4 regions of the Rahnella sp. Larv3_ips genome follow, and region 1 is predicted to be linked to each of the others. Evidence: predicted binding sites of a transcription regulator. Region 1 holds the regulator's gene; each other region holds the start of a gene.
What was found. The regulator PurR, encoded in region 1, represses purine synthesis genes. The targets are predictions, from matches to a motif close to CANGCAAACGTTTGCNTG.
Positions count from the first base shown of each region.

Region 2: the regulator PurR is predicted to act here: its motif matches at 1,848-1,865, upstream of pyrD (quinone-dependent dihydroorotate dehydrogenase).
Region 3: the regulator PurR is predicted to act here: its motif matches at 3,636-3,653, upstream of ED901_RS08665 (L-serine ammonia-lyase).
Region 4: the regulator PurR is predicted to act here: its motif matches at 2,260-2,277, upstream of ED901_RS20820 (NCS2 family protein).

Region 1 covers NZ_MJIB01000004.1:1,321,889-1,327,773, forward strand. Annotated here, with positions in the region: gene ED901_RS08400 (C40 family peptidase) at 1-322, shown strand, start outside; gene ED901_RS08405 (YnhF family membrane protein) at 487-576, opposite strand; gene purR (HTH-type transcriptional repressor PurR) at 910-1,935, shown strand; gene punR (DNA-binding transcriptional activator PunR) at 2,133-3,038, opposite strand; gene punC (purine nucleoside transporter PunC) at 3,175-4,386, shown strand; gene cfa (cyclopropane fatty acyl phospholipid synthase) at 4,737-5,885, shown strand, end outside.
Region 2 covers NZ_MJIB01000004.1:194,966-200,850, forward strand. Annotated here, with positions in the region: gene ssuD (FMNH2-dependent alkanesulfonate monooxygenase) at 1-13, opposite strand, end outside; gene ED901_RS03300 (sulfonate ABC transporter substrate-binding protein) at 71-1,057, opposite strand; gene ssuE (NADPH-dependent FMN reductase) at 1,074-1,655, opposite strand; gene pyrD (quinone-dependent dihydroorotate dehydrogenase) at 1,968-2,978, shown strand; gene ED901_RS03315 (cell division protein ZapC) at 3,165-3,713, shown strand; gene ED901_RS03320 (YcbX family protein) at 3,784-4,887, opposite strand; gene rlmKL (bifunctional 23S rRNA (guanine(2069)-N(7))-methyltransferase RlmK/23S rRNA (guanine(2445)-N(2))-methyltransferase RlmL) at 4,998-5,885, shown strand, end outside.
Region 3 covers NZ_MJIB01000005.1:16,026-21,910, reverse strand. Annotated here, with positions in the region: gene ED901_RS08675 (TerC family protein) at 1-165, shown strand, start outside; gene ED901_RS08670 (EAL domain-containing protein) at 220-1,812, opposite strand; gene ED901_RS08665 (L-serine ammonia-lyase) at 2,244-3,608, opposite strand; gene ED901_RS08660 (CoA pyrophosphatase) at 3,802-4,404, opposite strand; gene pabB (aminodeoxychorismate synthase component 1) at 4,401-5,777, opposite strand.
Region 4 covers NZ_MJIB01000021.1:285,400-291,284, reverse strand. Annotated here, with positions in the region: gene ED901_RS20825 (AsmA family protein) at 1-660, opposite strand, end outside; gene ED901_RS20820 (NCS2 family protein) at 811-2,205, opposite strand; gene gltS (sodium/glutamate symporter) at 2,444-3,655, shown strand; gene ED901_RS20810 (PTS sugar transporter subunit IIC) at 3,712-5,037, opposite strand; gene recG (ATP-dependent DNA helicase RecG) at 5,253-5,885, opposite strand, start outside.

The sequences.
Region 1 (5,885 bases):
CGGTTTCGATTGCAGTGGTTTAGTGTATTACGCGTACAAAGATCTGATTCGTATCAAAATGCCACGCACCGCTAACGAGATGTACCACCTGCGCGATGCCGCACCGGTGAAACGCGGTGAACTGGAGTCCGGCGATCTGGTCTTCTTTAGAATTAATAACCGCGGTGCCGCGGACCATGTCGGGGTATACGTCGGTAACGGCAAGTTTATTCAGTCTCCGCGTACCGGTGAAGACATCAAAATTACCTCACTGGGCGACGATTACTGGCAAGATCATTATGTAGGTGCACGTCGGGTAATGACCCCAAAAACGATCCGATAATAAGCAGTTCGTTAAATTTGAAGTTCCGCTAATCATCACTGAATAGCATTTAACGAAGCGTTTGTGCAGGGAAGAATGTCGGCGAAAAGGGTCAGTGTGCAAAAATTGAAAAGGGCGATCCCTGTATAAGGGTTCGCCCTTTTTGTTGCCCGATGACAGAGCTTTTAGTTCATCACTGCGGTGAAGCTGAAAGCGATAATCATAAGCAACGCGCAAACGGTGGTAATCAACGACAATTTCAGATTACTGTCCATAAAACCCCCTTACGGATCAATTGTGGCGTTTCATTAAGCCACATAAAATGTGTGCCAACGCATTTTCTCATACTTCATCGCTAAAATCCCGCGTTGATTCATGCGCGATATTCCACAATAACACTTCCACTTTGCTGCATTATAAGAGAAAATTGTCGGTTACCACGCCTGTGTGCCGGTCGATTTCACCCGAGAGCGTTTTGCGCCTCACTCTGACGAATCCACCCAACGATTTCACTGCCTTTTTAAAAGCCCGCAGTGAAATCCACGCAAGCAAACGATTAACATAATGCTAACGTGCTGAAACACGTGAGTTCAGGAGTCATTGTTTACATGGCAACGATTAAAGATGTCGCTAAGCGCGCTGGCGTTTCCACCACAACCGTGTCGCACGTCATCAATAAAACACGTTTCGTCGCCGAAGACACCAAAACCGCGGTTCTGCTGGCTATCAAAGAGCTTCACTACTCGCCAAGCGCCGTTGCGCGCAGCCTGAAGGTCAATAACACCAAAACCATTGGCCTGCTGGCGACCTCAAGTGAAGCGCCCTACTTTGCCGAAGTCATTGAAGCCGTTGAAAACAGCTGTTTCTCCAAAGGCTACACGCTGATTTTGTGTAACTCGCATAATAATCTGGAGAAACAGCAGGCCTATCTGCAAATGCTGGCGCAAAAACGCGTCGACGGCTTGCTGGTAATGTGCGCGGAATATCCGGATGAACTGCTGAATATGCTGGAAGAATACCGCTCCATTCCGATGGTCGTCATGGACTGGGGCGAGGCGCGCAAAAACTTCACTGACAGCATTATCGATAACGCCTTCGAAGGCGGTTATATGGCCGGTCGTTATCTGATTGAACGCGGGCATCGTGATATTGGCGTGATCCCAGGGCAACTGGCACGTAATACCGGTGGTGGTCGTTTCCAGGGTTTCGTCAAGGCGCTGAACGAAGCTAACATTCCTCTGCGCGAAGAGTGGGTGGTTCAGGGTGATTTCGAACCGGAATCGGGTTATCAGGCGATGCACAAAATCCTGATGCAGAAACAGCGCCCTACTGCTGTTTTCTGTGGCGGTGATGTGATGGCGATGGGGGCTATCTGTGCCGCAGATGAGCTCGGTTTACGCGTACCGCAGGATATTTCGGTGATCGGATATGACAATGTGCGAAATGCGCGTTATTTCTCTCCGGCGTTAACCACTGTGCATCAGCCGAAAGAGCGTCTGGGCGAAATGGCGTTTACCATGCTGCTGGACAGAATTATCAGTAAACGTGAAGAATCACAGACCATTGAGGTTCATCCCAAACTGGTCGAGCGCCGTTCAGTAGCCGACGGCCCTTTCCGCGATTATCGCCGTTAACAAAAATCTGACGCCTGCCTGTGCAGGCGTTTTTTCTCGTCCCGGTCAATACTGGCTTCCGGTATCAGCAGCGTTTAAGCAGCGACGATGAGGGTATTGACTCCTGGCAGGCCAATGCGGGCGTAAGAGTTACGTTCTGACCAAACATTTATAACACCAGTAAACATCCGCCTCCCGGAGAGGTGGATGTTTATTTTCTAATCCCGTAACCATTCCTGATTCATCGTTTCTGTATCGCCCATGTATTCCAGCAGCCAGGCCAGCGAAGGAGAGGAGTTACTCTGATCCCACGTCAGGCAACACGGGCTGTCAGGGAAGGTATTCTCCAGCGCCAGAACCTGTAATTTTTGCTGTTCAATCTGATGACTCACGCGATGAACCGGCATCATCCCTACGCATAAACCTTCGCTCAGACACTCCAGCGCGCAAGTCCAGTCAGGCACGACCAGGCGCCGCTGATTATCCAGCGTCCAGGTATCACGTTTGGGTAAGGTGCGCGAAGTATCCTCCAGACACAGCGCCGGATAAGGCCGCAGTTGATCATCGTTCAGCGCGCCGGAGAGCTGCGCAAGCGGATGCTGAGGGCTGACGACACAGTGCCAGTCCATAAAACCCATATCGCGAAAACTGAAACGCCCGCCCACCGGCACCGCCCGCGTCGCGCCAATTGCCACGTCTGCGCGGCCATCGACCAGCGCATCCCAGACGCCGTTAAATACTTCGGAATGAATGATAAGTTCCGTATCGGGGAAATGACGGTAGAAATCGAGCACCAGCCGCCGCGTTCTGGCGGGTTTCACAATTCGGTCTACCGCCACCCGCAGCTCGCCACGCCAGCCGTTTGCGACCTGCTGGCACTGCCGACGCGTAGCTATCATTTTTTTTGTCAGAATCCGTGCTTCATCAACGAAAACTTTTCCGGCAGGCGTCAGCACCACGTCACGGTGACGCCGTTCAAACAAAGGAACAGCCAGCCAGTTCTCCAGCTGACGAACGGTATAGCTGATGGCAGAAGGCACACGGTGAAGATCCTGCGCTGCTGCGCTGAAACTACCGGTACGTGCTACCGCATCAACCACTTCAAGGGCGTATTCTGACCACATCACTTAGCCTTCAATATTTTTCACAGCAGATTGCAAATATTAGCGTTTCACAAGACTGTTATCAAAGCGTTAAACTCTGCATCCCAACTGTTTTCTGCATCACATCATCTGCAATACATAAATTAACGAGACAATAATGAAACCCTCCTTTGGATTTATGCTCTATCTCGCCGGATTGAGCATGCTCGGCTTTTTAGCCACAGATATGTATCTTCCCGCCTTCAGCGCGATGCAAATCAGCCTGATGACCAGTCCGGGCATGATCAGCGCCAGCCTGAGTATTTTCCTCGGCGGTTTCGCGATCGGGCAACTGCTCTGGGGCCCCCTCTCCGACCGCATTGGCCGTAAACCGGTGCTGATTATCGGCCTGACGCTGTTTGCCATTGGCTGTCTGGGTATTTTGTGGGTGGAAAATGTGCGTGCGCTGCTGGCGCTGCGTTTCTTACAGGCCGTTGGTGTGTGTGCCGCCGCAGTCACATGGCAGGCGATCGTCGTTGACCGTTTCTCACCGGATGTGGCAAAAAAAACCTTCGCCAGCATCATGCCGCTGGTCGCACTCTCGCCGGCTCTGGCACCGCTGCTCGGCGCATGGGTACTGAATCACTTTGACTGGGAAGCGATTTTCGCTCTGCTGACAGGGGTCACGGTGATCCTCCTTATCACCACGTTGACCTTGCGTGATAAAAAACACGCAGAACATCCGCCCGAAAATAAAGCCGGTTTTGGTACTTTGCTCACTTCCCGTATTTACACGGGTAATGTGATGATTTACGCCGCCTGCTCTGCGGGTTTTTTCGCATGGCTGACCGGTTCACCGTTCATTTTGAGTGATATGGGTTACACACCGGCGGTTATTGGCCTGAGCTACGTACCGCAGACCATTGCGTTCCTGCTGGGGGGTTTTGGTTGCCGGTTAATGATCAGCAAAATGGATGGCAACAAAATTCTGCCATTTTTATTAGCAGGTTATTGCCTGAGCGTTGTCTGGCTGTTTGTTATTGCCATGTTCACTGATGCCGGTTTAGTGAGTCTGTTGATTCCGTTCTGTTTGATGGCTTTGGTGAATGGTGCAATCTATCCAATTGTCGTCGCAAATGCATTAATGCCATTTCCTGCTAATACAGGCAAAGCCGCCGCGCTGCAGAATACCCTGCAGTTAGGGCTATGTTTTATTGCCAGTCTGATGGTTTCCGCATTTATTGCGCAACCTCTTATGGCGACAGTTACCACCATGCTGTCTACACTCATCTTGGTAGTTTTAGGTCGCTGGTTGTCACAACGACAAACAAAACGCCAGGCAGACAGCGAAGAGTCCTGTCAGCAGACTGAAGCACGCTCTACTCACTGATCGCAATAATGACCTTGAGTTACAATCACTTAAAGGTCATTAGTTCTCAAGTCGATTAACTATTGAGAATGCATGCAGGCGAGCCTATACTCAATAAAACCTCTAAAAATAACACTTTTACAAAATCTTTATTACAAGCTTTTGTGTGCTACGCGGATCGCGTCACACTATTATTTCAAGGATGATTGACCTGTAAACCTGTTGGTTTGCAGGGGTTCCTCTAAATTTCCTCTGTTGGTGTCGAATATCGGACGGGGCGCTGAGTCGTCTGTTCTCATAAAGACCTGCACAAATAGCCTTTGCTTTTCCCGGCAGGTTAATAAGTCAGAAGAGAAAGTGATGGAGAAGCTATGAGTTCATCGTGTATTGAAGACCAAAGCATTCAGGATAATCAGTGGTATCGGATCGTCAGCGAAATGTTATCTTCCGCCGACATCCAGATTAATGGTAATCGCCCTTTTGACCTTAAAGTAAAAAACACTGACTTCTTCAAGCGTGTTTTGCAGGAAGGTTCTCTGGGTTTGGGTGAAAGTTATATGGATGGCTGGTGGGAGTGTGAACGTCTGGATATCTTTTTCCAGCGCGTTTTGCGAGCCGGTTTAGAAGATAAACTTCCCCACCATTTTAAAGACACATTACGCATCGCAGCAGCACGTCTCACCAATTTGCAATCCCGTAAACGCGCGTGGATTGTCGGTAAAGAGCATTACGATCTGGGCAATGATTTATTCACTCTCATGCTCGATCCCTATATGCAATATTCCTGCGGCTACTGGAAAGAAGCCACCACCCTGGAGCAGGCGCAGGAAGCGAAACTCAAAATGATCTGCGACAAACTGCAATTAAAACCGGGTCTGCGTTTGCTCGATATTGGTTGCGGCTGGGGCGGATTATCTGAATATGCAGCGCGCCATTATGGGGTCAGCGTAGTGGGTGTGACCATTTCCGCTGAACAGCAAAAGCTCGCACAGGCACGTTGTGAGGGGCTGGATGTCACGATTCTGTTGAAGGATTACCGCGACCTGAACGATCAGTTTGACCGCATTGTGTCGGTTGGGATGTTTGAGCATGTTGGGCCGAAGAATTATCAGACCTATTTCAATGTCGTGAAGCGCAACATCAAGCCTGACGGCATATTCCTGCTGCATACCATCGGCTCAAATAAAACCGACCTGAGCGTGGATCCGTGGATCGACAAATATATCTTCCCGAATGGTTGTCTGCCTTCGATTCAACAGATTGCGCACACCAGTGAATCCCTGTTCGTGATGGAAGACTGGCACAATATCGGTGCAGATTACGACCGAACGTTGATGGCGTGGCATGAACGTTTCCAGATTCACTGGCCGGAATTGGCAGAGCGCTACGGCGATCGCTTTCACAGGATGTTCACCTATTACCTCAATGCCTGCGCAGGGGCTTTCCGCGCGCGCGATCTTCAGCTTTGGCAAGTGGTCTTCAGCCCTGAAGGGGTTGACGGTGGACTGCGCGTTCCGCGT
Region 2 (5,885 bases), 1.1 Mb from region 1:
CGTTGAGACTCATAGGGTTACTCCTCTCTCGTTTGTTTCCGCTCGTGATGGCGGTTAAGTCGTCAGATAATTAATTAGCCTGAGCTGTTGGTTTCCAGATGCGGTCTTTGATCTCGACCTGCTTAGGCAAAATGTGATTCTCATAGAACAGATCGGCGGTTTGCTGCTGGCGCTTTTCTGTTTCAGCGCTGACCGGCGTAATCGGCAGATCCGGCAGATGATCCAGATATGACGCAACCACTTTTTCGGGCAGTCCCATCGACTGGGAAAGCAGTTTGATACTTTGCTCACGATCGGTTTTGGTCAGCGCATTCGCCTGCGTTAACACCGTCAGAACCTGTTGAATAAACTGCGGATTGGCTTCGGTATATTTCTTTGGGGCCAGATAGAACGAACCGGTCTGATGCAATGAGGAACCATCGGTCAGCACCCGGACCTTTCCCTGTACCTGTGCGGCAGAATAATAGGGATCCCAGATGGCCCAGGCATCAACGTCATGTTGCTGGAAGGCGGCGCGGGCATCGGCTGGTGTCAGGTATACCGGCTGAATATCACTGAGTTTTAGCCCGGCCTGTTGCAGGGCGCGGATCAGCAAATTATGCGAGCTTGAGCCTTTCTGAAACGCCACTTTGTGACCTTTCAGATCGGCGACGCTTTTGATCGGGCTGTTTTCATCAACCAGAATGACTTCGGCTTTCGGCTTCGGCGGTTCCGAACCGATATAGAGCAAATCGGCGCCCGCCGCCTGAGCGAACAGCGGGGGGAGATCACCGGTGCCGCCTAAATCGATACTGCCGACGTTAAGGGCTTCCAGAATTTGCGGCCCAGCCGGGAACTCAATCCAGGTGATTTTGGTATTCGGAAAACGTGTTTCCAGTAATTTGTGCGATTTTGCCAGCACCAGACCAACTGAGCCTTTCTGATAGGCGATGCGAAGTTGCTCCGGCGCCTTTTCGTCAGCCACCGCGTAACCGCTGAGGAGCAGGCTGGTGAGCAAGCTGGCGACCACCGGCAGACGGCGAAGAGACGATAAAGAGAACGAAAATGACGCAGTCATGGCGAATTCCTTTTTGTCAGACGCGCAGAACTTGCGCTGAAAGAGAGGCTGCGGGCGTGGCAACCGGACGGCGGCGGCTGAGTGCCAGATAGAAGTTTTCCAGCGATTCGTTAAGACGCTCGGCCAGTGCCGGGTCCAGCGTGGCCGGGAACGTTTGATAATCAGTGATCAGGCTGTCATCGGCGAAAACACCTTGCAGAACTTCCTGCGCTTTCAGCGAAGCGAGCACCGGTTTGAGTGCGTAATCCACCGCCAGCATGTGGCCGATGGAACCCGCCGTGGCCAGGGGCAGAACGACTTTGTGATCCAGTGCGCGTTCCGGCAGCATATCCAGCAGCGTTTTTAACGCACCTGAAAACGACGCTTTATAGACCGGCGTCGCGACAATCAAACCATCCGCACTAGCCAGCTCGGCAATCAGTTGTTTCAGCTGCGGGCTGGAGAAATTTGCAAACAGCAGGTCATCGGCAGAAAAATCCTGAAGGTTGTAGGTGAAGACCTCCACGCCACGGCTCGCCAGCCACTGGTGACTGAGCGCCAGCAGGGAAGAAGAGCGGGAGGGTTGTCGCGGGCTGCCTGCCAGAGTTATAACGCGCATCTCTATTCCTTATAACAAATAGTTATAGAACCATTATTTTCATTAACAAAGTGAAATTAACGTAACAGGCAGAGGCGGCGGAGCGGAAATCTCAATTTTGGCTATCAATAGTCGTAAAACGGATAAAGCGCCCTCAGCGGGAGGGGCACCCTGAGGCAGAAACGGAAGAAAACGTGAATCAGAAGTAAAGAAAAAGTAATCGTTTGCGCGCGTGGGCATTTATTACGGCAATTGGCCGGTTATCGTTTCCAATTGACCGGCGGTTAGTCGATAATACTGCCCCGTCTAGCCACCGGGAATCCAGGAGTCTCCATGTATTATCCTCTTATCAGGAAAGCACTGTTTCAGCTCAATCCAGAGCGCGCCCACGAGTTAACCTTTCGTCAGCTGAGCCGTATTTCCGGCACACCCCTTGAATTTTTGATCCGCCAGTCAGTACCGACGAAACCGGTGAACTGTATGGGGCTGTCTTTTAAAAACCCGCTAGGGCTGGCCGCCGGTCTTGATAAAGATGGCGAATGTATTGATGCGTTTGGTGCGATGGGCTTTGGATTTATTGAGGTCGGAACCGTGACTCCGCGTGCGCAGGACGGCAATGATAAACCGCGTTTATTCCGTATAGTGGAAGCGGAAGGCCTGATTAACCGCATGGGCTTTAATAACCACGGTGTTGATAATCTGGTCAATAACGTCAAAAAATCCCATTTTGGCGGCATCATTGGCATTAATATCGGTAAGAATAAAGATACGCCGGTCGAGCAGGGCAAAGACGATTATCTGACCTGTATGGAGAAGGTATATCCGTATGCGGGCTATATCGCCGTGAATATTTCATCCCCCAACACACCGGGATTACGTTCGCTGCAATACGGCGAAGCGCTGGATGATTTACTGGCAGCGATCAAGAATAAACAGCTCGAACTCCAACAGCGTCATCAGAAATATGTTCCTGTTGCCGTGAAGATCGCGCCCGATCTTTCTCAGGAAGAATTGATCCAAATAGCTGACAGTCTGGTGCGTCATAATATGGATGGCGTAATTGCGACTAACACCACGCTCGATCGTAAACTCGTTCAGGGGCTTAATTATTGTGAGCAGGTCGGTGGCCTCAGCGGGCGTCCGGTACAGCTTCGCAGTACAGAAATCATCCGCATGTTGTCGAATGAATTACAAGGCCGTCTGCCTATTATTGGCGTGGGCGGGATTGATTCATTAACCGCTGCGCGTGAAAAGATGGCTGCCGGGTCATCCTTAATTCAAATCTATTCCGGATTTATCTTCAAAGGCCCTGGTCTGATCAAAGATATTGTTACCCACATCTAATATTTTTCTTCCTCATGACGAGTCAGGGGTTTATTTATTAACCCGGCTCGTCTATATTTTGTCCACTGAGTTTAATTCAGGCTCAGGATTTGTCTGATTTCTTTTCATTATAAAAAAATCTATTCTTATCGGGATAGCAGGTAATGAAGTCAGATTGCGGGCATTGAGGGTGAACAGGATGACGAAATGAAAATCAAACCAGATGATAATTGGCGTTGGTATTTTGATGCTGAACATGACCGACTGATGTTGGATCTCGCCAATGGCATGATTTTCCGTTCCCGTTTTCCGGCTAAAATGCTCACGCCTGATGCTTTTGGCGAAATGACTTTTTGCGTCGATGATGCGGCGCTGTATTTCGATTTCGAAGAACAATGTAAACAGATTAAACTCGGGGCAGAGCAGCGCGCCGAATTAGTATTAAACGCTCTGGTCGCTTTTCGTTTTTTAAAGCCGCTGATGCCCAAGAGCTGGCATTTCAGTCAGCAGGTTCGTCCGTTCCAGCCGGGTAACGGCCAGCTTGCACACGTGCAGGTGATGGAAAGCGGCGAACAGGCCACGCTGCTGATTGTTGAATCAGGCGATAATGCGAGCTTGTGCTTACTGGCGCAGGAAAGGCTGACAGTGGCAGGGCGCGGCATGGTGCTCGGGGATGCGATTAAAATCATGCATGACCGGCTGATGCCCGCAACGATCAGAACCAGCAGCCGCGATGTGTATGACCAGGCGGTGTAATCCTTTATCAGCGACGCTCTGATAAAACCGCCTGTTCTTTCCGAACTCAAATTTCCCAATTCAAACAGTTCTAGCTGAGCACGATATCCGAGGCCGGAATACAACTGCACGCCAGAATCGTCCCGTCTTTACCTACCGCACTTTCTTTCAGCGGTGACACCTGCCCGTCTTTCAACGTCATTTTACAGGCTCCGCAAATTCCCGCCCTGCATGAATAAGGGATGCGTAACCCCTGTAACTCCAGCTGCTCGAGTAAAATCTGCTGATTGTTGCCGGTAAATTCGGTGCCCTGATAATTAATGGTCAGAGTCTGTGCGCTGTTTTTAGGTGCTTCAACACTTTCAATCACTTGACCCGCGCCGTAAGGGCGGGGCGGTTTAGTCGTCAGGATCTCCACGCTGTCACCAGCGCGGATCACGCCGGAATTGCGGGCAATCATGTTCTGACCGAAATCCACATCGCCGTCGCTGGCCGTACGGTAGCTTTGCAGGGTTTTCAGCGGCTCCCCGCCCGGATGTTTACGCCCTCGCTCAATACTGACGGTAGTGAAAATACAGCGGCTGCAAGGTTTCACCAGATCGAAGATCACTTCGCCGATACGGATCGTCTGCCACGTGTCCTCGGCGTAAGCTTCTGCGCCGCTCACAACGATATTAGGGCGGAACTGCTCCGTTCGGACGCCACCCGGACAGCGACGTTGTAAATCCTGCATCGAAGCTTCATTGATCAGTAAATACGGGAATCCGTCGGCAAACGAAAGCGGCACTTCAGGATGTTTTTTGACCCGGCGGGTCGGTTCGTCACCTACCCAGCGCAACTGAACATCACGCTTTAAATAACCACTCAACCAGCGATTTACCGGTTCTGGCGCGATGAGTGAGGTAAACTGATTGCCCCAGACTTCTGTCGGCTGATTCTGGCCGTTGAATTCACTGAATTTGACGCTGATGCTCTCACCTTCCGGCGGGACAATCATCAGGCCATCGGGTAACAGAACCGGGGTGAACAACACCAGATTCGGATACTGGCGGGCGGTAATAAACATGCCCTGAGGGTCGGTCAGCATAAACTGGCGATCAAACGCCAGACCCGTTGCGGTGACCAGCGAATGAGACACTTGCAGGCCACGCATGGATTTTATCGGGTGAACAAATAAACGTGAAAGAATGGGCACTTAACATCGCCTCTCTGATTTTCGATCTTAAAAGAGAACCAGAGACTTTATGACAAGCGCCCGGGATTAGCTATAATGCGCAACAATTTTATTTTTGGTGATATGTCGATATGAACTCTTTGTTTGCCAGCACGGCGCGTGGACTGGAAGAACTGTTAAAAAGCGAACTGGAAACGCTGGGTGCGCAAGCCTGCAAAGTTGTGCAGGGAGGGGTGCATTTTGAAGGTGACGATCGCCTGATGTATAAAAGCTTGCTGTGGAGCCGCCTGGCTTCGCGCATCCTGCTGCCTCTGAACGAATTTAAAGTCCACAGTGACTTAGATCTTTATCTTGGCGTGATGGCCATCGACTGGCCGGAAATTTTCAGCGTTGATAAAACCTTCGCGGTGCATTTCAGCGGCCTGAACGACGAAATCCGCAACAGTCAGTACGGTGCGCTGAAAGTGAAAGACGCCATCGTTGACAGCTTTACCCGCAAAATGGATGAACGTCCGAATGTGGCGAAGCAGTTGCCTGACATCCGCGTAAACGTATTTCTGCAACGTGATACCGCCAGCGTCGCGCTGGATCTGAGCGGCGAAGGCCTGCATCAGCGTGGCTACCGTGACCTTGCCGGTCAGGCACCGCTGAAAGAAAATCTGGCTGCCGCTATCGTGATGCGCTCCGGCTGGCAGTCGGGCACACCGATGCTGGATCCGATGTGTGGTTCAGGCACCTTGCTGATTGAAGCCGCAATGATCGCCGCCGATCGTGCGCCGGGTCTGCACCGTCCACACTGGGGTTTCACCGGGTGGAACAAATTCGATACCGAGCTGTGGCGTGAACTGACAACGGAAGCGCAGGTTCGTACCCGCCGCGCTGTGCAGGAAACGTCCTCTCGTTTCTTCGGTTCTGATATCGACCGCCGTGTGATCGAGATGGCGCGCTCCAACGCCCGTCGCGCCGGCGTGTCAGAAATTATCAGCTTCGAAGCGGCTGAAGTGGGCAAACTGGTTAAT
Region 3 (5,885 bases), on a different contig from region 1:
CTGGCGGGGCTGCTGTTGTCGAAATCAGGCCAGATGCCTGTGGCCGGGGAAGTGATTGATATGGCGTCGCTGCACTTTGAAATCCTTGAAGTGACGGATTACCGTATTGAGCGTGTACGGATAACGAAAATTCAGTCTGAAAACGGGTGGGAAGAAGACCAGTAACCGCGGTGTACTTCTGCTAAGAACGGCGACTTCGGTCGCCGTTTTTTATGGCTGTTATTCATCAGACTCCTCTTCAACCGGTTGCAGTGCCTGGGTCGATTTTTCGTAGCGCGCCAGCCAGATCGGAAACACCTCAATCGGCATTGGCCGGGCAAAATAGTAGCCCTGCAGGGAGTCGACTTTACGTTTACGCAAATAATCGACCTGCTCACGGGTTTCCACCCCTTCGGCAATCAGTTTCAGATTAAGGCGCTGCGCAAGCGTGATGATCGTATCCGTCACCGTGGCATTGATGGCATCGGTGCCAATTGAGGCGGTAAACGCCTGGTCGATCTTCAGCACGTCTGGGTTGAGCGTTTTCAGATAACTCAGTGAACTGTGGCCGGTACCAAAATCATCGATGGCCAGTAAAATTCCCATCTCCTTCAGTTGAGAAATCTCGGCAGCTCTGAGCTCCTGCAACCGCGTGCGTTCCGTCAGTTCCAGCATCAGTGAGACGGAAGGCTCAGCCGGAAGCCAGATTTTGCGGATATCATCCACAATTTCCATATTATTGAAGTGCTGCGCTGCGACGTTAATACTCACGTAAAACCCCGACGTGGCGGGGAAAACGGCGAGATTATCGGTGACGGTTTTAATCAGATAGCGGGTAAGCGCGATGATTAATCCGTGTTGCTCGGCGAGCGGAATAAACACATCTGGCGACACCCACTCCTGCCTGCGATTTTTCCAGCGCATCAGCGTTTCCACGCCGATACAGCGGCCATCGACGCTGTTAATAATGGGCTGGCAATACACCTTAAATTCGCGGTGCGAAATCCCGTGACTTATCGGATAGGCAAGGCTTATCCGGCTGCCTGACAATAAATAGACTGCTGTCGCCGTCAGTAAGCTTATCAACATGGAAAGGGGTAGATGAGACGCCAGTTCTGACCACGCCAGCGCCGAGGCCTCTTCGCCATAAATGGACACGGTGAAATCATAATTTGGCGACGTGACGGTCAGTAACGGCTGCTGCGGCAAATTCACACTGGGAATAATTTCGTTCTTTCCATATTCCAGACTTTGCTTCATGACGTTCAGAACAATATGGCGCGCATACGGCGGTTGCGGTTCGAGCAGGAAATTCGACAGGATCCCGATGTTATACACAAACAGCTGACCGTTGAGATTATCGGGCGTGGCGGGCTGCCAGAGCAGCAGGGTAGGGATGTTCAGCCGGCTTAATTTTGCAGCGCGAAGTTCCAGCCGCGTTTTGCCTTGCGCGATATCGGGCAGCGTTTTATCGAGGCTGAGATCCAGTGCACCAATCAGGCTTGAGCAGGTGATGGTGCCATCATTGACGAGGGTGATAGAACGCAATGTCTGCATCAGAGCGACAGTTTGCTGCAAGGCCGGTTGTAATTCACGGCAGGTTAGCGCCGGATCGACAGGGGTGGATTGCGCAGCAGGTATAGCGGGTTCAAGCAGTTTTTCGAGTTTCTGAACGGTGTGTAAGGCGACGCGTTGCTGATCGGCGGTGATCACCTGGCTTTGTTCATAAATACGGATACTGAGTGTTAACAGCAGGGTAAAAATACCCATCGCGCCGGCCAGTGCAAGGCGATAGTAGCGATACTTCGCAAGTCCGGTCTGGGAGAACAGCATCGTTCTAATCCTTTTATCCCGTGTAAAGTGCAGGCTTACAAGTGTTCATTTTAAAGGTTTACCGATGCAAAACAGCCGTTTCATTATTATTGATAGTAGCCGTAAATCGCCGGATGCTCTTCCTGCGTGAAGAAGGAAAATCAGAGAAAATCCAGATCTGTGACGTTGTCACTTACTTGGCGTCTGTTCATTTTATCTTATACGTGGTGGTACAGAGTGAAGCAGTCTGTGCGGCAAAACAAGCGGAAATCAGCATGCCGCACCTGCAAGGTATAAGCAAGTCTCACGGCCATTAAGTATTGATAATACAACAGGTTTTTCTTAACAAAGAGTTAATGACTAAGTGACAGTTCCAGGCTGATATATCCTGCGGCGAACGGGTGAAAAAACAGTTCTTCGCCGCCGCAGGCACAAGGAAAACTTCGTTAATATCAGTCGCACTGTACCTTGATCGCCAGACCGCCGCGGGAGGTTTCACGGTACTTGGCGTTCATGTCTTTACCCGTTTCGTACATGGTTTCAATCACTTTATCGAGAGAAACCCGGGGCTCACTGGTGCGGCGCAGCGCCATGCGTGCTGAGTTAATGGCTTTCACCGAGGCAATCGCATTACGCTCAATACACGGCACCTGAACCTGACCGGCGACAGGATCGCAGGTCAGACCGAGGTTGTGCTCCATCCCGATCTCTGCGGCGACGCAGACCTGCTCCGGGCTTCCGCCCAGCAATTCTGTCAGACCGGCAGCGGCCATAGAACAGGCGACGCCGACTTCGCCCTGGCACCCGACTTCAGCCCCGGAAATAGAGGCATTCATCTTATAAAGAATACCGATGGCGCCGGACGTCAGGAAATAGCGCAGATAAATGTCCGGGCTGACCGACTGAATATATTTGTCGTAGTACGCCAGCACCGCAGGAACAATCCCGCAGGCACCGTTCGTCGGTGCAGTAACCACGCGTCCGCCGGCTGCGTTTTCTTCATTCACAGCCAGCGCAAACATGTTCACCCAGTCGATGACGTTCATCGGGTCTTTTGACAGCTGGTCGTTTGATACCAGCATCCGGCGCAGTGCCGAGGCGCGGCGGGGGACACGCAGCGGGCCGGGAAGCACGCCTTCCGTGTTTAAACCGCGATCGATACAGGCCTGCATGGTGTGCCAGATTTTCTCGAAATACTGCTCGATTTCCTGTTTGCTGTGCTGCGCCAGCTCGTTTTTCATCATCATGCCGGACAGCGACAGGCCATTTTCTTTGCACTTCGCCAGCATTTCACTGGCCGAATTAAAGCTGAAAGGCACCGCCACTTCATCCAGCACCGGCTGGCCGAAATGCTCGTCATCGACAATAAAACCGCCGCCGACGGAGTAGTAGGTTTTGCTGTAAACCAGCTTGTCACCGGCAAAGGCGTGGATCTGCATGGCGTTTTCATGACGCGGTAAATTCTCGCTCCGGAAAACCATGCCCGTGTCGCGCGGGAAATCGACTTCGTGCTGCGTTTCACCCAGCGGCAAACGCTGACGTTGCTCAACGTCGCGGATAAAGTGGGGAATACCGTCGATGTCGACGGTATCTGGCTGGTTACCCGCCAGACCTAAAATAATGGCGATATCTGTGTGGTGGCCTTTACCTGTCAGTGACAGGGAGCCAAAAACGTCCACGGCGACACGCGTAACGGCAGGCATCATGCCCTGTTCGAGCAGGTCATCAGCGAACTGTTTGCCTGCTTTCATCGGGCCCAAAGTATGGGAACTGGAAGGGCCAATCCCGACCTTGAACATGTCGAAAACGCTAATCACGTCGAATACTCCTGTAATTGATAACGGCAGGGAACGGGATCCCTGACACCCATAACTGAAATCTGGCCCCGAGGGGAGATCTGATCTTATGGGTAGATCCATAGTGTAAAAGGGGTTAAGACCAATAGTTTCATTTTTCGCATGAAATAAACTTATTTGATGCGAAAGTGTGATCGATGTGTAACCAGTGAGGTCAGTCTTTAACCTGCCGGGCCAGCTGACGAATGATCGACGCGGTAAGTCCCCAGACAAATTGTTGCTGATACCAGGATAAATACACCCGGTGGTGGATCCCTCTGCGATGAATATCCAGAGAGTGATAGCGGGCCAGATCGAACGCTTCCTGCAGCGGCATTTCGAACAGCTCTGCCACCTCGTCTTCCTGCGGGTGGAATGTCACATCCACCGGTAACAGGCCAATGACCGGGGTCACCTGAAACCCGCTGCTGCTGTCCTGCGGTGCCAGCGTGCCTAACACGTGCACCTGTTCGGGCGGGATTGCGACTTCTTCCTGCGCCTCGCGCAGCGCGGTGGCAATAATCGACGCGTCGGTGGCATCGGCTGCGCCGCCGGGAAACGCCACCTGGCCGGGGTGCTTGCGCAGGCTGTCTGATCGCCGGGTCAGCAAAATGGTCGGTTCTTCACGGCAAATAATGGGGATCAACACCGCGGCATGACGGGTTCCGCGCAAATGTTGTGCGGGCAGGCGCGGCTGCTGCAACTGAAAGCGCAGAATAAAATCTTCCACGGCGGGCGAAAATGCCTGCAAGGTCGGCTGTTGTTCCAGCAACGTCACGGCTGTACGTCTCCTAACTGTGGCAGGATGCGGGCAATTTTATCGAACGTCTCCTGATATTCGGCCTGTTCCTGACTGTCTGCAACGATGCCGCCGCCTGCCCAGCAGTAGATTTTCCCCTGCTCGGTAAGCAACGTGCGGATAGTGATATTGCTGTCCATGGTGCCGCAACAACTGAGGTAAGCAATACTGCCGCAGTAACCGTTTCGTCGCTGCGGCTCGAGTTCTTCGATGATTTCCATCGCGCGTACTTTCGGCGCACCGGTAATCGATCCGCCAGGGAAGCAGGCACGGAGCAGGGCGCTGGCGTGGCAGTCGTCGGGTAACTGCGCGGTAATGGTGCTGACCAGATGATGAACAGCCGGGAAAGGCTCGACCACAAACAGTTCGGGAACACGCACGGTGCCGGGCGTCGCTACGCGGCCGATGTCATTACGCAGTAAATCGACGATCATCAGATTTTCGGCCCGATCTTTTTCCGACGCGGCCAGACGTTCAGCCTGACGGGCATCTTCCTGCGGATCTTCACAGCGCGGCAACGTGCCTTTGATAGGGCGGGTCTGGATCTGCTTATTCCTCAGCCAGATAAAGCGTTCCGGCGAAAGGCTGAGCACGGCGTTTTCCGGCAAGCGCAGAAATGCCGAGAACGGCGCGCGGTTGGCCTGATTCAGCCGCAGGAAAGCCTGCCATTCATCTCCCTGATAATCAGTTGAAAAACGCTGCGCCAGATTGATCTGATAACAGTCACCGCTGTGAATATATTCCTGAATCTGGCGGAATTTCTCGCCGTATTCCCCGCGGCTCATGTTCGCCTGCCAGGGCGCATTCAGGCGAAAAGACGCGGTATTTACCGGCTGCGCATGCGCTTCGAGCCAGCGCAGACGTGCCTGCACATCGCCATGACAGACCAGCGTCAGACGTTGTAAATGATGATCGGCGATCAGCGCCCAGTCATAAATGCCGACGGCCATGTCCGGCAGATGAATATCGCGCTGTGCGATATCCGGCAGTGTCTCGACACGACGGCCTAAATCATAGCCAAACAGACCCAGCGCGCCGCCCTGAAAAGGAAAATCATCCGCGCTGGTTGCCTGTAATCCGCTGGCCGAAAGCTGCTCTTCCAGCAGGCTGAACGGATCTTCTTCCCGCGATGCCACGCTGCCGTTTTGCTCAACCAGGGTGACGTTGCCGCGCGTGGTCAGCGTTATCTGCGGATCCGCCACCAGAATGTCGAAGCGGTTATGCTGATGCTGTGCGGCACCCGAGTGCAGCAACATGGCCCAGGGCAACGCAGAAAGTGGCGCGAACAGCGTCAGCAAGGCATCTGGCTGATAGGGCAACGAATGATGAACAACGGAGTGAGCGGGTTGCATGGCGGGTTTCAGTTTCTCTGGCGCGATAAATGATGTAACAGACCTGTGATCCTAACATAGATCAGGCCCCCGGAAACCAGCGCAGGCGATTTGCGTGAATAAGGCGTA
Region 4 (5,885 bases), on a different contig from region 1:
CCAGCTGCCGTCCGCTGCCTGGCTGGCCTTACCCGTGAGCTGGCCCCGAGCCAGATCGCCGCCGAAATTCGCGAGCGTCAGGTTTTTATTGTTCAGGTTACCCTGAATCAGGACGTGTTCGGCTGGCAGCCCGTTGACGGTCAGCGTCGCGGCACTCAGCTGGAAATCGGCTTTATCGCCCAGCAGCTGGTGTGCTTTCGGTTGCCACGGTGAAATACCGGCGTTGATTTGCTGGCCCTGGATCTCCAGTCCCGCCGCGTTACCGGTCAGCGCCATTTTACTCAGCTGAAGTGTGTTCGCCTGCAACGGTAAATTCATGGCGGAAGGACTGACGTTCAGGCGCCCATCAACCAGAACCACGCGGTCGAAAAAGCGCGGTTCTGTTATCTGACGCCAGCTCAAATCCAGATCAACTTCGCCAGCACTGAGCGTCTCAGGCTGATTTTTTTGTCCGAAAATGACATGGGTTAGCGTAATCCGTCCTGGCGTGGACCAGTCATGATCTATTTTTTCGACGGCGAACCGGTAATCACTGTTATCCGTGACCCAGCTGCTGACCCTGCCAGCGGCCCAGCGGGTTTGTAATAGGACGTAAACCAGCACAATCGCCAGTACCAGAAGCAGAACGAACGTCAGCAAAATTTTACCGATAAATTTCATCGTCTGGGGCCTGTAGCGTGAATTAGGGATAAAGGTTCTCTGTTTATGCCGTAAACAGCGAAATTTCTCAACAGCTTAGCAGACTGGAGACAATAAAAAGCGGCAGGGGTTCAAGACTCCCTGCCGCGGTGACATTCATCTTAATGTCGGTTATGACTTTTCGTGAGGGAAAACCAGATTCAGAACAATCGCCGTAATCCCGCCTGCGGCAATTCCGGAGGACAACAGCGTCTTAATCCAGTCTGGTGCAAACTGCAGGATCAGCGGCTGCTGAGAAACGCCCATGCCGACGGCCAGAGACAGCGCCATGATCATGATCGCGCGGCGGTTCAGGCGTTCACGAGACACTATGCGCACCCCGGAAGCGGCAATGGTGCCAAACATCACGATAGTCGCGCCACCCAGAACCGGCTCTGGAATGTGTAGTACGAATCCGGCGACCGCAGGGAAAAGCCCCAGTACGATCAGCATCAGCGCCACCACAAAACCTACGTAACGGCTGGCAACGCCGGTCAGCTGAATCACGCCATTGTTTTGCCCGAAACAGGAATTCGGGAACGTATTAAATACCGCCGAAAGCATCGAGTTCAGACCGTTTGCCAGTACGCCGCCCTTAATTCGTTTCATGTACAGCGGTCCGCTGACCGGCTGCTCTGACACGTCTGATGTGGCAGTGATATCCCCGATGGTTTCCAGGGACGTGACCATAAAGATCAGCATCAGCGGGATCAGCAGATTCCAGTCAATTCCCAGTCCGTAGTACAACGGTGTCGGGAAGGTGATCCAGCTGGTTTGCGTCGCTGGCGTAACCGTAGGCAACATTCCCATCATCCACGCCGCCAGATAGCCCACCGCCATCGCGATGACCAGTGAAGCGACCCGCAGGTACGGGTTACGCTGGCGGTTCAGCAGAATAATGACCACCAGAACAACCGCAGCCAGCATCAGATTTTTCGGTGCGCCAAAGGTGTGGTCGCTCATTGCGGCGTATCCGCCACCAATCGAGGTCAGCCCCACCTGAATTAACGACAGACCGATAATCATCACCACAATCCCGGAAACCAGCGGGGTGATCACACGGCGCGCCAGATGCAGGAAGCGGGACAGAATGATCTCAGTACAGGACGCCAGCATCAGCGTACCGAACAGAGCGGCCATCATGGTCGGCACATCCGCGCCACCATTTTTCAGCGCCAGTCCACCCATAATCAACGGAGACACAAAGTTAAAACTTGTTCCCTGAATCGAGAGTAAGCCCGAACCCACCGGCCCCCAGGTTTTAATCTGCAAAATGGACGCCAGACCAGAGGCAAACAGCGACATGCTGATGATGTGCTGGGTGTCCTGCGCGGGCAATCCCAGCGCCTGGCAAATCAATAATGCCGGAGTAATGACCGCAACAAACATCGCCAGCAAATGCTGGCAGGCGGCAAAGAGTGTCTGCGGGAGCGGCGGCCGGTCTTCGAGCCGGTAAATCAGTTCACTTTTGGGCGGGCGGGAGAGTTCAGGTTGCTGTGTTTCTTGTTCTGCGGTTTGCGTACTCATGTTGTGGCATTCCAATAAGCGGCAAAGCGGGCATTTTTATTGAAAATGACCACAAAAGCAATCGTTTGCTTATGGCAATTTAAAACCACATATTTGAGTTAAGTTGGCTTATATGCGCTGTTTTTCTTGCCTGATGCCGCTTTTATGACTTCTAATTCAGTTTCTGGGAAAAAAGAAATTACAGATATTCATATAATTAGATGATTTTATTGGATTTAATACAAAATGGAGTTCTTTAATGATTCAGCTCGATACCTACGGCACGCTGGTGGCTGCCACGCTGGTTCTCCTTTTAGGACGCAAATGCGTCCAGTCGGTCAAACTTCTCAAGAAATACACCATTCCTGAACCCGTTGCGGGCGGTTTACTGGTTGCCGTGATGCTCCTGCTAGCCAACCGGATCATGGGCTGGGAAATCGGATTTGATATCTCGTTAAAAGAACCCCTGATGCTGGCATTTTTCGCGACCATCGGCCTTAACGCCAATCTGGCCAGCCTGCGTTCAGGGGGGAGGAGCCTGATGCTGCTGATATTTGTTGTCGTCGGATTGCTGCTGCTGCAGAACGTCATCGGCATAGGAATGGCAAAAATGCTGGGTATGGATCCGCTGATGGGCCTTCTGGCCGGTTCTATCACGCTTTCCGGCGGACATGGCACCGGCGCTGCCTGGAGCAAGGTTTTCGTCGAACGCTATGGTTTCGAAAGCGCGACCGAAGTGGCAATGGCCTGCGCGACCTTCGGATTGGTGCTTGGCGGTATTATTGGCGGGCCGGTTGCCCGCTATCTGGTCAGTCACTCTTCCACACCGAACGGTTCTCAGGATGATGCGGCCGATCCCAGCGCATTTGAAAAACCGTCCATTGGCCGCATGATCACGCCACTGGTGCTGGTGGAAACTATCGCGCTGATTGCCATCTGCCTTACCGCTGGCAGCCACATTTCGTTATTGCTGCAGGGATCTGCCTTTGAAATCCCGACCTTTGTTTGCGTCCTGTTTGTCGGCGTGATCCTCAGCAATCTTCTGGCGTGGCTGGGTTTTTATCGCGTCTTCGATCGTGCAGTGTCGGTGCTCGGTAATGTCAGTTTGTCGTTATTCCTGGCGATGGCTCTGATGAGCCTGAAACTGTGGGAAATGGCGTCGCTGGCGTTACCGATGATGGCAATTCTGCTGGTGCAAACTGTTGCGATGGCGCTTTACGCCATTTTTGTCACTTACCGGGTCATGGGCAAAAACTATGATGCCGCCGTTCTGGCGGCAGGGCACTGTGGGTTTGGCCTGGGCGCCACGCCGACGGCGATTGCCAATATGCAGGCAATCACTAATCAGTTTGGCCCTTCGCATCTGGCTTTTCTGGTTGTCCCTATGGTGGGGGCGTTCTTCCTGGATATCGCCAATGCCATCGTCATTAAGCTGTTCCTGATGTTGCCTGTCTTCCCGGCGATTCTGTAAAAAATAAGGGCGCAGAAACGACTGTTTCCGCGCCCGTGTTCTCTTTTCAACGTGGCTTAATTCAGGGCGTCTGCCTGCTCCGTATAGACTTTTTCATCCTCCGCGGCTTTCTCCTGCGTCAGTAACTGTTTCTCGTAGACTTTAAAGAATGGGTAGTAAATCACCATGGAAAGCGCCATCAGCAGGATGACCAGAATTGAAACTTTGAAATCCCAGCCCATCGCCCACGCCGCACCAATCGGTGCCGGAGATGTCCAGGGAACCAGAGACATCATGTGCGGCAGAAGGTTGGTTGAAACAGCCAGATAGGCGACCACGGCATTGATCATCGGCGCCAGAAGGAAAGGAATGAAAAATACCGGATTCATGACGATCGGCGTGCCGAAGATCACTGGTTCATTAATGTTGAAACAGCTGGGAACCAGGCTCAGTTTCCCCATGGTGCGCAAATGCGCTGATTTACTGCGGCAGAACAGTAACACCAGCCCCATCGTTGCGCCGGAGCCACCAATGACGATCAGAAAATTCCAGAAAGCCTCGGTCATGATATGTGTCATCGGCAATCCGGCGGCCAGAGCGGTCTGATTGAGGCCGAGATTGGTTAACCAGAAAGCCTGTAACATGCCCGAAACGATCGCAGAACCGTGGATTCCAGCAAACCATAGCAAATGACAAATCAGCACCGCGAGAAGTACGGCAGGCAGGGAGTCAGCGGCAGAAATCAGCGGTTCGAACAGCGCCATAATCGCCTGTGGCAGCAACATGTCAAACCCGGACTGCACCAGTAAGCTGATGGGGAAAAGAGTCATCACGACGGCAATAATGGGGATTAACAGATCAAACGAATGCTTGATGTTCGAGGGAACCTGCTCGGGCAGTCGTATGCCGATATTGTATTTTTTCAGCAACCGCGTCAGTTCGGTAACGTAGATGGCCACCAGTATCGCGGTGAAAATCCCCACGCCGCCCAGCGCTACCGTTGACATCTTTTCATCGACCTGTGGCGCCGCCACCAGCAGGAAAGACATGAGCGACAGCATGGCCGTCATAAACGGATCCAGTTTGTAGCTTCTCGCCAGATTGTAAGCAATCGAGGCGGCGATGTAGATCGACATGATGCCCATGGTCATATTGAACGGCGTGAGTATCTGGACTTCATATTTCGCTGACAACGCCAGCCAGCTGCGGGCGAACCCCCATGATGATTCCGGCGAAAAAGGAGGATGCACGAAAACGAGTAAAAACGATCCGACAATCATAAACGGCATTGCTGAAATAAAGCCGTCACGCACGGCCATAACGTGCCGCTGAGAAGATAACCGGGCCGCGAACGGACTGATTTTTTGTTCTATAAACTGAAAGAGTGACTGACTGATGCTCATAATGATAATGGCCTTATGATGAAGAAATCACACAGGGTTGCCTTAATTATCATCAGTGTAGATGCGGGGTATGAAACCGGTTACCGACTTTGTGCCAGTCTGTGAAGGTCATCAAATAACCAGTGAAGAAAGAGAGTGCAGGCCGTTTTGAACAAAACCGGGAGGAATGTATTCTTCGAAAACATCATTTTTAATTATGTTTTCTGAGGGGAAAGTCAGGCGTTGGTGTAACGAACGCGCTCCGGCAGCCAGCGTTCAATCAGTGCTTTAGCATGGTCGGGGAATTGCTGCTGGAGATAGCGTGCGATGCGCTGCACATCCGGGATCATCGCCTGATCGCGCAGCAGATCGGCCACTTTGAACTCTGCGCTGCCCGTCTGGCGCGTGCCCAGTAATTCTCCCGGACCACGGATTTCTAAATCTTGCTGTGCAATCACAAAGCCGTCGTTGCTGTCACGCAGAACCTGTAAACGCTTCTGCGCAGTCTTGCTGAGCGGCGTTTTGTATAGCAGAACACAATGGGATGCGACTGCGCCACGACCAACGCGGCCGCGCAGCTGATGCAGCTGCGCCAGACCCAGTCGCTCCGGGTTTTCGATGATCATCAGGCTGGCATTCGGCACGTCAACGCCGACTTCAATGACGGTGGTCGCCACCAGAAGCTGTACTTCGCCTTTTTTGAAGGCCTGCATGACGGCCTGCTTTTCCTGCGCTTTCATTCGACCATGCACCAGCCCGATATTGAGCGCCGGAAGTGCTTCTTTCAGCCCTTCCCAGGTCGCTTCTGCCGCCTGAGCTTCGAGCATTTCTGATTCTTCGATCAGCGTACAAACCCAATAGGCCTGTCG